DNA from 2 places in the Pseudomonas sp. Irchel 3A5 genome. Region 2 is predicted to be linked to the other one. Evidence: predicted binding sites of a transcription regulator. Region 2 holds the regulator's gene; the other holds the start of a gene.
The links. Region 2 encodes sigma-54, which starts transcription at its own class of promoters, with help from an activator protein. Its sites were predicted from a motif close to ANTGGCATNNANNTTGCTNT; they were not measured.
Positions count from the first base shown of each region.

Region 1: the regulator sigma-54 is predicted to act here: its motif matches at 3,031-3,050, upstream of glnK (P-II family nitrogen regulator).

Region 1 is NZ_FYDU01000002.1:449,582-457,043, forward strand. Features, by position in the region: gene sutA (transcriptional regulator SutA) at 19-345, opposite strand; gene CKW31_RS04650 (secondary thiamine-phosphate synthase enzyme YjbQ) at 446-871, opposite strand; gene CKW31_RS04660 (ammonium transporter) at 1,117-2,454, opposite strand; gene glnK (P-II family nitrogen regulator) at 2,487-2,825, opposite strand; gene CKW31_RS04670 (accessory factor UbiK family protein) at 3,244-3,507, shown strand; gene CKW31_RS04675 (PLP-dependent cysteine synthase family protein) at 3,703-4,755, opposite strand; gene CKW31_RS04680 (Lrp/AsnC family transcriptional regulator) at 4,888-5,382, shown strand; gene CKW31_RS04685 (TonB-dependent siderophore receptor) at 5,390-7,462, opposite strand, start outside.
Region 2 is NZ_FYDU01000008.1:162,756-170,217, reverse strand. Features, by position in the region: gene rapZ (RNase adapter RapZ) at 1-302, opposite strand, end outside; gene ptsN (PTS IIA-like nitrogen regulatory protein PtsN) at 305-769, opposite strand; gene hpf (ribosome hibernation-promoting factor, HPF/YfiA family) at 783-1,091, opposite strand; gene CKW31_RS15180 (RNA polymerase factor sigma-54) at 1,222-2,715, opposite strand; gene lptB (LPS export ABC transporter ATP-binding protein) at 2,901-3,626, opposite strand; gene lptA (lipopolysaccharide transport periplasmic protein LptA) at 3,627-4,172, opposite strand; gene lptC (LPS export ABC transporter periplasmic protein LptC) at 4,159-4,731, opposite strand; gene CKW31_RS15160 (HAD family hydrolase) at 4,745-5,269, opposite strand; gene CKW31_RS15155 (KpsF/GutQ family sugar-phosphate isomerase) at 5,283-6,257, opposite strand; gene CKW31_RS15150 (ATP-binding cassette domain-containing protein) at 6,545-7,354, shown strand; gene mlaE (lipid asymmetry maintenance ABC transporter permease subunit MlaE) at 7,354-7,462, shown strand, end outside.

The DNA.
Region 1 (7,462 bases), on a different contig from region 2:
ATACGGCATCAGACACCCTTAGATAGGGCGGCTGCCGTATTTGTTATCCGGCTTCTTGGGCGGATCGGCGACCACGTTGGCCTCCACTTCCTGCACCTTGCCACCGCGGGCGAGGAACTCTTCCATGGCGCGGGCCAGAGCATCACGCTCTTTGTTCTTGGCTTCAACGCTAGGCAGTTCATCAACCGAGACAGCAGCCTTGGCCTTGCCTTTGGTCGGGGTTACCGTAGCTTCCGCACCGTCATCGGCATCAGCGCCATCCTCTTCGGGAGCAGCCGCAAGCTCCTCACCGTCCTCTTCACCTTCCAGATCATCAACCAGATCGTCGTTGTCATCGTCGCTCATGTTCTACCTCATGACTTGCGAAAGCAGATTAGTTATAGCCCAGCTGCGTACGTTTACGAATGCTGCCGGAAGAAATTCAACATCCGCTGCAAAACAGCGGTTATGCCTGGTCACCCTGAAGGGTGGCGAGGACGTTGCGAGCACCGCCAGCATCACGATGCTCACCCAGATAAACACCTTGCCAGGTGCCTAGCGCCAATCGACCCGCCGAAACCGGCAATACCAACTGGCAGCCTAGCAAACTGGCCTTGAAATGCGCCGGCAGATCGTCGGGGCCTTCGTCTTCATGTTCAAAGCCGTGGGTGCCTTGTGGCACCAGACGGTTGAAAAAGCGCTCGAAGTCACGACGCACAGCCGGGTCGGCGTTCTCGTTGATGGTCAACGAAGCCGAGGTATGCTGCAGCCACAAATGCAGCAACCCGACTCGACACTCTCGCAGCTCCGGCAAGCCTGCGAGAATTTCATCGGTTACCAGATGAAACCCGCGTGGTCTTGCCCGCAGGGTAATTCTGGTCTGTTGCCACATACAGTTCTCCGCATATTCGGCGCGCATTCTAACGCGCTGGCAGAAAAAGCAAAGCGCGCAATAATCCGTCTTTTCTGTAAGCCATCAGCGCTTGTTCGCTAACTTGACCAGTCTCTCCGCAAACTGTCAGGAATGCCCCTTGCAAAGCTATTGATGTACTGGGGTGAGAGGTTTGAACCAAGCAATCTATCGACAAACGCCAGACAAAAAAATGCCCGGTAAACCGGGCATTTTTTTACAGTGGCTTACAAGTTGTAGCCACGCTCGTTGTGTTGCGCAAGGTCGAGGCCTACAGCTTCTTCCTCTTCGGTGACACGCAGGCCCATGACCGCGTCCAGCACCTTGAGGATGATGAAGGTCACGATCGCGGTGTAGATGATCGTGAAGCCGACGCCTTTGCACTGAATCCAGACTTGAGCTGCGATATCAGTCACGGTGCCGAAGCCGCCCAGAGCAGGGGCTGCGAACACGCCAGTCAGGATTGCGCCGATGATGCCGCCGATGCCGTGAACGCCGAAAGCATCCAGGGAGTCGTCGTAGCCCAGCTTGCGCTTGAGGCTGGTGGCGCAGAAGAAGCAGATCACGCCTGCAGCCAGACCGATGATCAGCGCGCCCATTGGGCCAACAGTACCGGCAGCCGGAGTAATGGCAACCAGGCCAGCAACCACGCCCGAAGCGATACCCAGTGCGCTTGGCTTACCGTGGGTCAGCCACTCGGCGAACATCCAGCCCAGAGCAGCAGCGGCGGTCGCGATCTGGGTAACCAGCATCGCCATCCCTGCAGTACCGTTGGCGGCAGCAGCGGAACCGGCGTTGAAGCCGAACCAGCCTACCCAGAGCATTGCCGCGCCGATCAGGGTGTAACCCAGATTGTGCGGAGCCATTGGAGTGGTAGGGAAGCCTTTACGCTTGCCCAGTACCAGACACGCAACCAGACCTGCTACACCCGCGTTGATGTGAACAACGGTGCCGCCTGCGAAATCCAGGACTCCCCAGTCCCACATCAGGCCGCCGACGCCGCCCCAGACCATGTGCGCGATTGGCGCGTAGACCAGAGTGAACCAGATAGCCATGAAGATCAGCATCGCGGAGAACTTCATGCGTTCTGCGAAAGCACCGACGATCAGGGCTGGAGTGATGATGGCGAAGGTCATCTGGAAGGTGACGAACACCGCTTCAGGGAACAGTGCAGCAGCGCCGGTGATGCTGGACGGCGTGATGCCTGCCAGGAACGCTTTGCCCATACCGCCGAAGAAGGAGTTGAAGTTGACGACGCCTGCTTCCATACCGGTAGTGTCAAACGCAATGCTGTAGCCGTAAACGACCCACAGGATGCTGATCAGGCCGGTGATGGCGAAACACTGCATCATCACAGAAAGAATGTTTTTCGAGCGGACCATACCGCCGTAGAACAGCGCAAGACCAGGGATGGTCATGAACAGCACCAAGGCTGTCGAGGTCAGCATCCAGGCGGTGTCGCCTGAGTTGAGTACTGGGGCTGCCACTTCGTCTGCCGCCATGGCCAAGCCAGGGGTTACGAGGGACAACAGGGCTCCTAGCCCTGCGAATTGACGCAGAGTCATATTGTTTTCTCCTGGGGCGTTGGGTTGGCGGCTTAGATTGCGTCGGTATCGGTTTCGCCGGTACGGATGCGAATTGCCTGTTCCAGATTCACAACAAAGATCTTGCCGTCACCAATCTTGCCGGTGTTGGCTGCTTTGGTTATCGCCTCGATAACGCGATCCAGATCCTTATCGTCAATGGCAACGTCGATCTTCACCTTGGGAAGGAAGTCGACTACATATTCCGCACCGCGATACAACTCGGTGTGGCCTTTCTGACGTCCGAAGCCTTTGACTTCAGTAACGGTGATGCCCTGCACGCCGATTTCGGACAGCGACTCGCGCACGTCGTCCAGTTTGAACGGCTTGATGATGGCAGTGACTAGCTTCATGAAACTTTCTCCCGAATTGGTGGACTTGCCCCAGGAAAACAAACCCGACTCAAGTCTAAGCGCAGTGCCTGGCTTTGTAACGCATCGGTCGCCTGAAGGAGGTCCGACCAACCCCAGAAAACCGCTTTTGACGAAACATTCCCCGCTCCGCCTGCCGCACTGTAATCGTCAACGCGACTGCATCAGTGCATGGGTCATCAGCGACTAAGCAGAAAGCTTGCCATCTCCTGATTTTTCATTGAATACAGGCTCTTGATCCCTGTTTCAGGCACCAGAGCCGCCCCGCGAAGTGCCTAGGCGCACAACTAAAGTGCGTCCGTGCACGCGCTGGTGCGCCATTATCGTGCGTCAGCCTTCGCTAGAAATGACTATAGACGGTCCGTGCTACACTGCCGCCCATCTGAAACCGGAGGTAGACATGCTCGCGCCCAAAGCTTTTCTCGATGCCCTGAGCGGCCACGCCTCGCGCTTGTTCAATGGCGAAACACCAATCCCGCGTAATGAATTTGAAACCCAGTTCAAAGCCCTGCTGCAAAGCGGCTTCAGCAAACTGGATCTGGTCAGTCGGGAAGAATTCGACAGCCAGATGGCCGTCCTCGCCCGCACCCGAGCCCGCCTCGAAGCGCTGGAGGCGAAGGTTGCAGAGATGGAAGCGAAATCGAATCCACCTGCGGGTGAATAAATAGCGTCGCGTTGCAGACGTGGGACCGGCTTTAGTCCGGAAGAGGCCGGTAAATACAACACATGTGTGGTGTCTGAAACGCCGCCTTCCCGGCTAAAGCCGGTCCCACGACAATTTCGAGGTCGCATCACGCTCGTGATGCATCTGCTACTCCGAAGTGAGTCCCCGAAACGGTGCACACTTCAACTTGTCAGCTCACCGCGCAATCAACAACCGCTCCAGCTTTTTCGTATACGGCGAAAGATCACCTATGGTGCGCTCGACCCATTCAGGGTCGTAATACGTATCCAGATAGCGCTCGCCGCTGTCGCACATCAGCGTCACCACCGAACCCTTCAAGCCTTGCGCCTGCATGTCCAGCGCCACCTTCAGCGCGCCCCAGACATTGGTCCCCGTCGAGCCGCCGGGCTTCTTACCGATCAGCTTTTCCAGCCAGCCAAGGGTGGCGATGCTGGCCGCATCAGGGATTTGCAGCATGTCGTCGATGACCCCCGGCAAGAACGACGCTTCGACTCTGGGTCGCCCGATGCCCTCGATACGGCTGCCCTTGAGGCTGGTCAGGCCGGCGTCACCGCTGCGGTAACTGTCGTAGAACACCGAGTTCTCCGGGTCTACGACGATCAGTTTGGTGGCGTGGCCCTTGTAGCGAATGAACCGGCCGATGGTCGACGACGTACCGCCTGTTCCTGCGCTCATCACAATTGCGGTCGGGACGGGATGTTCTTCGCCACTCAACTGATCAAAGATGCTGTCAGCAATGTTGTTATTGCCCCGCCAGTCCGTAGCCCGTTCCGCGTACGTGAACTGATCCATGTAATGACCGTTGTCGAGACGAGCCAGCCGCTCTGCTTCGGGGTACATGTCGCAGGATTGCTCCACGAAGTGGCAGCGCCCGCCGAGCATCTCGACCTGCTGGATTTTCCTGCTGGCGGTATGGCGCGGCATGACCGCTGTGAAAGGCAGCCCTAGCAGTTTTGCGAAGTAGGCTTCCGATACGGCTGTGCTACCGGAAGAGGCCTCCACCACATGCGTGCCCTGGCGAATTTTGCCGCTGCAGATCGCATGGAGAAACAACGAGCGCGCCAGACGATGTTTCAGACTGCCGCTGGGGTGAGTGCTTTCGTCTTTGATATAAATATCGATACCGCTCAACGCCGGAATATCAAGCTTGAGCATATGCGTATCGGCCGAGCGGCGCTGATCGCAGTCAAGGATTTTGATCGCGGTACGAATCCAGTCATTCATCATTCTGCGCCCCGGCAAAAACACATCTATTCTTAAGGGCAAATGTTACCGATCACTGGGAAAAATAATTTCTTTTTGTTCTACTCGTTTGCCTACTTAATAGAAAATTTTTCTCCAAAAGGACTGATTTGAAAAATGGACAGTCTTGATCGTCATATCCTCAGCATTCTGCAGCGTGATGCCACCACTGCGCTGAAAGACCTGGCTGACGCAGTCAACCTCTCAACTACGCCGTGCTGGAAGCGAGTCAAAAAGCTCGAAGAAGCCGGGTACATCAAATCCAGAGTCGCGCTCCTCGACCCGGAAAAACTCGGGCTGGGTTTGTCGGTTTTCGTTCAGATCAAGACCCAGCGCCATGACACCCAATGGCTTGAGCAATTCGCCCAGACCGTCATGCAGTACGAACAGGTCATGGAGTTCTACCGAATGGCGGGTGAATGGGACTACATGCTTCGACTGGTGGTCACTGACATGGCCGCCTACGACCGCTTCTACAAAAAGCTGATCAGCAGCACCGAAGGTCTTTCGACCATTACCTCCAGCTTCGCCATGGAACAGTTGAAGTACACGACGGCGCTGCCGTTATCCCGCAGCCAGGCCTGTTCCCCGAGGAGGAACAGGCTGGTTTAACGGCTGGTTAGAAGTTGTAGCTGACAGTGGCGCTGACGTTTCGCTCTTCGCCCAGATAGCAGTAGCTCAGGCTTGCACAGGACGCGACGTAGGATTCGTTGGTCAGGTTGTTTGCGTTAACCCGCACGTCTACGCCTTTGAGACCAACTTTGCTCAGGTCGTAGCCGACTGAAGCGTCGAACAATGTGTAAGACGGCACCTTCAGGGTGTTTTCAGAATCCGCCCAGCTATAGCCGACGTAGCGAACGCCTGCACCCAGCCGCAGACCATCCAGCGCACCGCTGTTGAAGGCATAGTCGCCCCAAAGCGACGCCATGTGTTTAGGCGCCTGGGTCGGCGAGTTGCCTTTGTTCTCGATGACATTGGTCGGCGTGCTCAACGTGCTGATCATTGATTTGGAGTATTCGATGTCGGTCAGCGTGTAGCCGCCCAGCACTTTGAAGTTATCGGTTAACTGCACGTGCGCTTCCAACTCCAGACCCTGAGAGCGAACCGCGCCAATCGGGCGATAGAAATTCTCTTGCGGCAGCTTGGAGGCGAGGTTTTCTTGATCAATGCGGAATACCGAGGCGGTGAACAGATTGTCCGTTCCCGGTGGTTGGTACTTGATACCTGCTTCCCATTGAGTGCCGTCTGTTGGCGCGAGAGGGTTGCCGTCGCTGTCGGCGTACGAGTTGGGGTTGAAGGACTCGGAATAGCTCAAGTACGGTGCAACTCCGTTATCGAACAGATACAGCACGCCTGCCCGACCGGTCAGTTTGGTACGTCGATCACTGATTTCGGTGCCCTCTGGACGCCCGGCTTCTGCCAATCGGTTCTCATCCGAGGTTTCTACCCAGTCCTGGCGCAACCCCAGAGAGAAGCGCCATTTATCCAGCTCGATCAAATCCTGTGCATACACGCCGGTTTGCTCCAGACGGCGCACATAGCTGGTTGGGCTGAAGTAACTGATCGCCGAATTGCCGTAGACGGGATCGAAACCGTTAAGCGAGGCGACCGAGCCACTGGTCCAGTCCACCACGGTCTTGCGCCGCTGGTAGTCAACTCCGAGCAGCGCTGTGTGTTTGGCCGAGCCAGTGAAGAACTCCGCCTGCAACATGTTATCGACGATGAACGCGTGCAGCCGCTCGTCACCGCCGGAGTAATAGCGCGTCAGTTCGTTGCTGGTGGGCGTCGTCCAGTCGTAGGCGTAGATCTGATCGTTCTTCACCTTCGAGTCCAGATAACGGAAGTTCTGTCTGGCGGTAAACACGTCGTTGAAGCGGTGCTCGAACTGATACCCGAAAGACTGTTGATTGCGGCTGAAGCCATCGACGCCAGGCTCGCCATCGAAGAAGTGTTCGGAGATACGTTGCCCGTTGCGCTTACGCAGTGTGCCGCTGGCCGGTACGCCGCCGTGATAGCCGCCTTCCGGATCGTGTTGCAGATAGGCTTGCAGGGTCAGCGATGTGTCTTCGCTGAAGTCGATGCTGACGGTCGGTGCCAGCGCATAGCGCTTCTCTTCAACGTGATCGAACTGCGTGTCTGACTTATCCACAAGCCCGGTCAAGCGATAGGCAATGCGCTTGTCATCATCCACAGGCCCGCTAAAATCGAACCCCATGCCGCGCTGACCTTGCGTGCCAAGCGTGGCCTGAACCTGATGATACGGCTCATACAGCGGTTTCTTGCTGGTCAAGGCCACCAGACCACCCGGCGAACTGCGTCCGTAAAGCACCGATGACGGGCCTTTCAGAATGTCGACCCGCTCCAGAAAGTACGGATCAACCTGCATCGTGCTGTAGGTGCCGCTATCGCCCATGGACTTGAGGCCGTCCAGGTAAATGTTATCCACAGAGCCGTCGTTGAAACCGCGCAGGGCCACATAGTCATAGCGATGAGTTGCGCCGTAAGGGTTGGTCAGCACGCCTGGCGTATAACGCATGGCCTGTGCGACGGTTTGTGAACCCTGATCATCCATTTGCTGGCGCGTCACCACCGAGACTGATTGCGACGTTTCCAGCACCGACGTGCTGGTCTTGGTAGCGATCTGGCTGTGAGTCGCGTTGTAGCCTTCCATGCTGCCCAAGGCATTGCCCAG
Region 2 (7,462 bases):
AAGCGTTTGAAGAGGGTCGATTCATCCGCATCCAGGTACAGCACATCGCACTGGATGTTGCGTGAACGAACCTCTTCCAGCATCTGCGGGAAGCGCGTCAGGTGACTGGGGAGGTTGCGTGCATCAATGGAGACGGCCAGCAACGGTTCGGCCAGCTCGGTATTGATCAGCGCGCGTTCGGCGAGTTCCGGGAGCAGACCGGCCGGAAGGTTATCAACGCAGTAGAAGCCGCTGTCTTCCAGGACATCCAGCGCGGTGCTTTTGCCGGAGCCCGAGCGACCGCTCACAATGATCATGCGCATGATTAATGCCTGTTTTGCTCGTCCAGTACTACCTGATAAAGGGCTTCGTTGCTCGCGGCACTACGCAGGCGTTCACGCACTTCTTTGCGGTCGAGCATGCTGGCGATCTGGCGCAGCAATTCCAGGTGTGCATCGGTAGCCGCTTCCGGGACCAGCAGGACAAACAGCAAGTCAACGGGGGCGCCATCGATAGCGTCGAAATCTACAGGAGCGTTCAGGTGCAGCAATGCGCTGATGGGTGATTCACATCCCTTCAAACGACAGTGCGGAATGGCGATGCCATTACCAAAGCCGGTAGAGCCAAGTTTTTCACGGGCGACAAGGCTCTCGAACACGACTTGCGAGTCCAGATCAGGCACTTCTCTGCCGATCAGGTTGGCAATCTGTTCGAGGACTTTTTTCTTGCTGCCGCCCGGCACGTTCACGAGTGAACGGCCGGGGGTCAGGATATTTTCTAATCGGATCATGTTTTTGGGGGTATCAGCGAGCCGTTGCACCCTGAAGGAGGCTGAGCTGCTTTTCCTTATGCTTGAGCAGTTGTCTATCCAGCTTGTCGGTCAAAAGGTCGATTGCCGCGTACATGTCATCATGTTCCGCATTGGCGACGACCTTTGAGCCGGGGATGTGCAGGGTGGCTTCGATTTTCTGTTTAAGCTTCTCGACCTCCATGATGACCTGCACATTAGTGATCTTGTCGAAGTGGCGCTCCAGTCTGCCGAGTTTTTCGGTGATGTAGTCGCGTAGGGCGTCGGTCACATCCAGTTGATGTCCACTGATGTTGACTTGCATACCGCTTTCTCCTTATTGCCAGTGCATAAAGAGGCAGGCTTTTGCCTGCCACTGGAACGCTGTGGCTAGCAACCGGGTTGCGTAGAACCGATTCGGGCCAGTGCTCGGGCGGTTACTACTGTACCTCTCGTCACATCAGTCGCTTGCGTTCACTAGACGGCGCAATGCCAAGTGATTCGCGGTATTTGGCTACTGTGCGACGGGCTACTTGAATGCCTTGTGCCTCCAGTAAACCAGCGATCTTGCTGTCACTCAACGGCTTTTTCTGATTTTCCGCTGCAACCAGTTTTTTGATGATCGCGCGAATGGCTGTGGACGAACATTCACCGCCTTCGGAGGTGCTTACATGGCTCGAGAAGAAATATTTCAACTCGTAAATACCACGGGGGGTATGCATGAATTTCTGAGTGGTTACACGAGAAATGGTCGACTCGTGCATGCCTACGGCCTCTGCGATGTCATGCAGGACCAGTGGTTTCATCGCCTCATCGCCGTACTCAAGGAAGCCGCGCTGATGCTCGACGATCTGCGTTGCCACTTTCATGAGGGTTTCATTACGACTTTGCAGGCTTTTGATGAACCAGCGTGCTTCTTGCAGCTGATTGCGCATGAACGTGTTATCGGCGCTGGTATCGGCGCGGCGGACAAAACCGGCGTACTGCGGATTCACGCGCAAGCGCGGGACTGATTCCTGATTGAGCTCAACCAGCCAGCGTTCGTTGTCCTTGCGCACGATGACGTCAGGCACCACGTATTCAGCTTCGGTGGATTCGATTTGCGAACCGGGGCGAGGGTTGAGGCTTTGCACCAGCTCGATGACCTGCCGCAGTTCATCTTCCTTGAGCTTCATGCGGCGCATGAGCTGCGAGTAGTCGCGGCTGCCCAGCAGGTCGATGTAGTCACTGACCAGTCGCTGTGCTTCGCTGAGCCAACGGGTTTTTGCCGGGAGCTGACGCAATTGCAGGAGCAGGCATTCGCTCAGGTTGCGCGCGCCGATACCGGCGGGCTCAAACTGCTGAATGCGGTGCAGCACGGCTTCAATCTCGTCGAGCTCGATATCAAGCTCGGGATCGAAGGCGTCGAGAATCTCTTCCAGAGTCTCGTCCAGATAGCCCTGGTTATTGATGCAATCGATCAGGGTCACGGCAATCAGGCGGTCGGTGTCGGACATCGGCGCCAGGTTCAACTGCCAGAGTAAATGGCTTTGCAGGCTCTCACCGGCAGAGGTACGAGTGGTGAAGTCCCACTCGTCATCATCATTGCTGGGCAGGCTGCTGGCGCTGGTTTGATAGACGTCTTCCCACGCGGTATCGACCGGCAGCTCGTTGGGGATGCGCTCGCTCCAGTCGCCTTCTTCCAGATTGTCCACAGTAGGAGCGGACTCCTGATAAGTCGGCTCCTGGACATCAGGATTAGGTTTCTGCTCGATGTTGTCAGCCAATGGGTCGGCGTTGTCGAAATCGTCGCCTTCTTCCTGGCGTTCCAGCATAGGGTTCGACTCCAGTGCCTCCTGGATCTCCTGCTGGAGGTCCAGTGTCGACAATTGGAGTAAGCGGATGGCCTGTTGCAGCTGCGGCGTCATCGTCAGCTGCTGGCCCATTCTCAAGACTAGCGATGGTTTCATGGCTGGGGCTTAACACCTTATTCGCCGGCGCACATGCGCCATCCACTACCGAGCGCCTGGGCGCGTACATAAGCAAATTATATGCCTGAAACTGAAGTGTTTGACTAGAGCGTGCTGGCATTTAATAACCATCAGCACCAAGGCCCAGTCCTGCCCGCCTTGAAAGCCGGGCACCACAGTTCTTTTTACAGGCGGAACTCGTGGCCGAGGTAAACCTCTTTCACCAGCTGATTTGCGAGAATGGTTTCCGAATCGCCTTCGGCAATCAACTGCCCGTCGTTGACGATGTAGGCGGTTTCACAGATGTCCAGGGTTTCACGGACGTTGTGATCGGTGATCAATACGCCGATGCCCTTGGCTTTCAGATGGTGGATGATCTGTTTGATATCGCCTACGGAAATCGGGTCCACGCCTGCGAACGGTTCGTCGAGCAGGATGAATTTCGGTGAGGTAGCAAGTGCGCGTGCGATTTCCACCCGGCGGCGCTCACCACCGGACAGGCTCATGCCCATATTGTCGCGGATATGAGTGATGTGAAATTCCTGCAGCAGGCTTTCCAGCTCCTTGCGGCGTCCGTCACGGTCCAGCTCCTGGCGAGTTTCGAGAATCGCCATGATGTTGTCGGCTACCGACAGCTTGCGAAAGATCGAGGCTTCCTGAGGCAGATAGCCAATACCTGCGCGTGCGCGGCCGTGCATGGGCTGGTGGCTGACATCCAGGTCGTCGATCAGCACTCGCCCTTGATCAGCCTGAACCAGGCCGACAATCATGTAGAAGCAGGTGGTCTTGCCAGCGCCGTTAGGCCCTAGCAATCCTACGATCTGACCACTTTCGATGGACAGGCTCACATCGCGAACGACCTGACGGCCCTTGTAGCTCTTAGCCAAATGCTGGGCTTTCAGCGTCGCCATTTACTGGGCCTTCTGCTGGTCGGTTTTCTTTTTCGGCTGGATAACCATGTCAATACGCGGGCGTGGTGTTGTCACCTTGCTGCCGCCATTGGCACGACCAGCGCTGACGATCTGTTTGACCGTGTCATAAACGATCTTCTCGCCTTCGGACGTGTTGCCATCGTTGATGACCTTGGCCTTGTCGATCAGAACGATACGATCCTGCGCAGCGTAGTACTGGATAGTGATCGCGTAGGCTTGAACGATAGGCTTGTCTACAGACGGCTTCTGCTCGTAGTACGCGAGGTTGCCGACCGATGTGAACACATCGACTTCACCTTGGGCATTACGTGTGATGGTCACGGTATTACCGGTGATCTTCATCGAGCCCTGGGTGATGATTACGTTGCCTTTATAGGTGGCAACGCCTTTCTTGTCGTCGAGTTGTGCGTCGTCGGACTGAATGTGGATCGGCTGATCGCGATCAGTCGGCAGGGACCAGGCGCTCGCGCTTCCCAGTGCTGCACCCAGGCCAAGCAAAAAAGGAAGGGTTTTAACGAGCCTCATACTGTCCTCTTACATTAGATAGCAGGTCCATCCTGCTGTCGTTCAAATACGCTTTCATTCCCTTGGCCGTAGTCACACCGCCCGCGCCGTCGATTCTAACGGCTTGCTCGGTCTGCGCATATTGCTTCTGCGGGAATACGGTCATTCGACTGCTGGTGATAATGGTCGTACGTTTTTTTTCGTCTGTTCGTGCTACGCGAACCGAGTCAATCAGTTCGACTTGCTCGCCACCAGGGGAAACCTCACCCGTTTTGCTCTGGATATGCCAGGGAAAGAGGGTGCCACGGTACATCTGCAAGTCTGGCGTGGTGAGCATTGTTACATCGGTGGCCTTGATGTGCTCGACCTTGTCTGCTGTCATTTCGTACTGCAACTTGCCATCCGGCAAATACTGCACGCTATGCGCATTGATTGCGTAAAAATCGATGGCGCTTTCGTCCACCGTTGCAGCCGGTTGCTCCATGAAGCTTTCCGGGCTGATGTTCCAATAACCTGCGGCTGCCAGCAAAAATGCCAGCACGCCGAGGATCAGAAACGTTCGAATTCTTTTGCTAAGCATAAATGGCTTCTGTCTATAAGTAGGCTGCGTGGGCGGCTTCAAGGCTGCCTTGAGCGCTCATGATCAATTCACAGAACTCGCGAGCTGCGCCTTCGCCGCCGCGTGCCTGGGTAATGCCGTGGGCATGTTGCCGGACAAAAGTTGCTGCATTGGCCACCGCCATGCCAAGACCGACACGCCGGATGACTGGCAAGTCTGGCAGATCATCACCCAGATAGGCGACCTGTTCGTAATTCAGGCCGAGCTGGCCGAGCAGTTCGTCGAGAACCACAAGCTTGTCTTCGCGGCCCTGATAAAGATGCTCAATGCCGAGATTCTTGGCACGGCGTTCAACGACCGGCGTCTTGCGGCCGCTGATAATGGCCGTTGCCACGCCCGAGGCGATCAGCATTTTAATGCCTTGGCCGTCCAGAGTGTTGAAAGTCTTGAATTCGCTACCGTCTTCAAGGAAATACAGGCGACCGTCGGTCAGTACGCCGTCGACGTCGAAGATGGCCAGTTTGATATTTTTACCGCGTTGCAGCAGATCGGTAGTCATTTGCACATCTCCATTACATGACGCCTGCGCGCAACAGGTCCTGCAGGTTGAAAGCTCCGACCGGATGATCATTTTCGTCAACGACGATGAGTGAGCCGATCTTGTTGTCTTCCATGATTTTCAATGCTTCAGCTGCAAGCATCTCAGGGCGGGCCGTCTTGCCGTGAACGGTCATCACGTCATCAATAGTCGCCAGGCGAATATCAATCGGACGATCCAGAGTGCGGCGCAGATCGCCGTCAGTGAATATCCCGGCCAGTCGTCCATCAGTCTCGATAACCGCCGTCATGCCCAGGCCCTTGCGGGTCATTTCCATCAGTGCGTCGCGGAGCAGGGTGCCACGCTGTACTTTCGGCAGTTGTTCGCCGACGTGCATGACGTGCTCGACCTTGAGCAGCAAGCGTCTGCCCAGCGCGCCACCCGGATGCGAAAAAGCGAAGTCTTCAGCCGTGAAGCCCCGGGCTTCCAGTAGCGCTACTGCCAGGGCGTCGCCCATGACCAGTGCCGCAGTCGTCGAAGAGGTCGGAGCCAGATTCAGCGGGCAGGCTTCATGCTCTACGCGGGCACTCAGATTGACGTCGGCTGCTTCAGCCAGGGTTGAACACGGGTTGCCCGTCAGACTGATCATCTTGATGCCGAGACGTTTGATCAGGGGCAGCAAGGTGACGATTTCAGCCGTTGTTCCCGAATTTGACAGGGCGAGGATGATGTCATCGCAGGTGATCATGCCCATGTCGCCATGACTGGCTTCGGCAGGGTGAACAAAAAACGAGGTGGTGCCGGTGCTCGCCAGAGTAGCAGCGATTTTTTTTCCGATATGTCCTGATTTACCCATGCCCACCACGACAACGCGTCCTTTGCTCGCGAGAATCATCTCGCAGGCCTCGATGAAATCTGCGTTGATATGCGCTAACAAACCCTCCACAGCTTCGATTTCGAGGCGGATGGTGCGTTGTGCTGACTGGATCAGGTCGCTGGATTGATTCATGTGAAAAATCGGTCGGCCGGTTAAAAGGCGGCGATTATAGCGGTAATGCGCGATTCCCTCACGTCTGATCGTCAAGCTTTGCGTTTAATCGTTCTGTGTAGCGATTGGTAGAGCTCGTTTGTAGGAAGTGTCGCAAATTGTGTATAGCGATATTGATTGATCGTCTTCGCCCTTTGGCGGGGCCTTATTGCGGTGGTATAGTTCGCCGCTGTTCCGCCCACCGAGACAGCATGTCTCCCGCCAGGGACTCGGCAGCTGAACGTGAGGCTGCATCGCAAGGAGTTTAGATGAGCGCCGATAACGCCTACGCGATCGAGCTGAAGGGCGTTTCCTTCAGGCGCGGTACGCGCAGCATTTTCGATAATGTTGATATTCGTATTCCCCGCGGCAAAGTCACCGGCATCATGGGGCCTTCTGGCAGCGGCAAAACTACTTTGCTGCGGTTGATGGGTGCCCAGTTGCGACCTTCTGCGGGCGAAGTGTGGGTCAACGGGCAGAACCTGCCCGCCTTGTCGCGCAGCGATCTGTTCGATGCGCGCAAGCACATGGGCGTGTTGTTCCAGAGCGGAGCACTGTTCACTGACCTGGATGTGTTCGAGAACGTTGCCTTCCCGTTGCGGGTCCACACCGAGCTGCCGGAAGAAATGATTCGTGACATTGTCCTGCTCAAGTTGCAGGCGGTGGGGCTGCGTGGTGCCATCGATCTGATGCCCGACGAGCTGTCAGGTGGCATGAAGCGTCGCGTGGCGCTGGCTCGGGCGATCGCCCTCGACCCCCAGATTCTCATGTATGACGAACCATTTGTGGGGCAAGACCCGATTGCGATGGGTGTGCTGGTTCGTCTGATCAAGCTGCTCAATGATGCGCTCGGTATCACCAGTGTTGTGGTCTCTCATGATCTGGACGAAACGGCGAGTATTGCTGACTACCTCTACCTTGTTGGCGACGGTCAGGTGTTGGGGCAGGGGACACCCGAGGAACTGATGGGCTCGGACAACCCCCGCATTCGTCAATTCATGACCGGCAACCCGGATGGCCCGGTGCCGTTTCATTATCCGGCGCCGGATTACCGCGAAGATCTTTTGGGGAAGCGCTGATGCGCAAGAAGTCATTAATGGAGCGAGTACGCCTTCTCGGGCGTGCCGCAATCGATATCCTGGCTGTGCTCGGGCGTTCGGCGATTTTCCTGGTTCACGCCTTGCTGG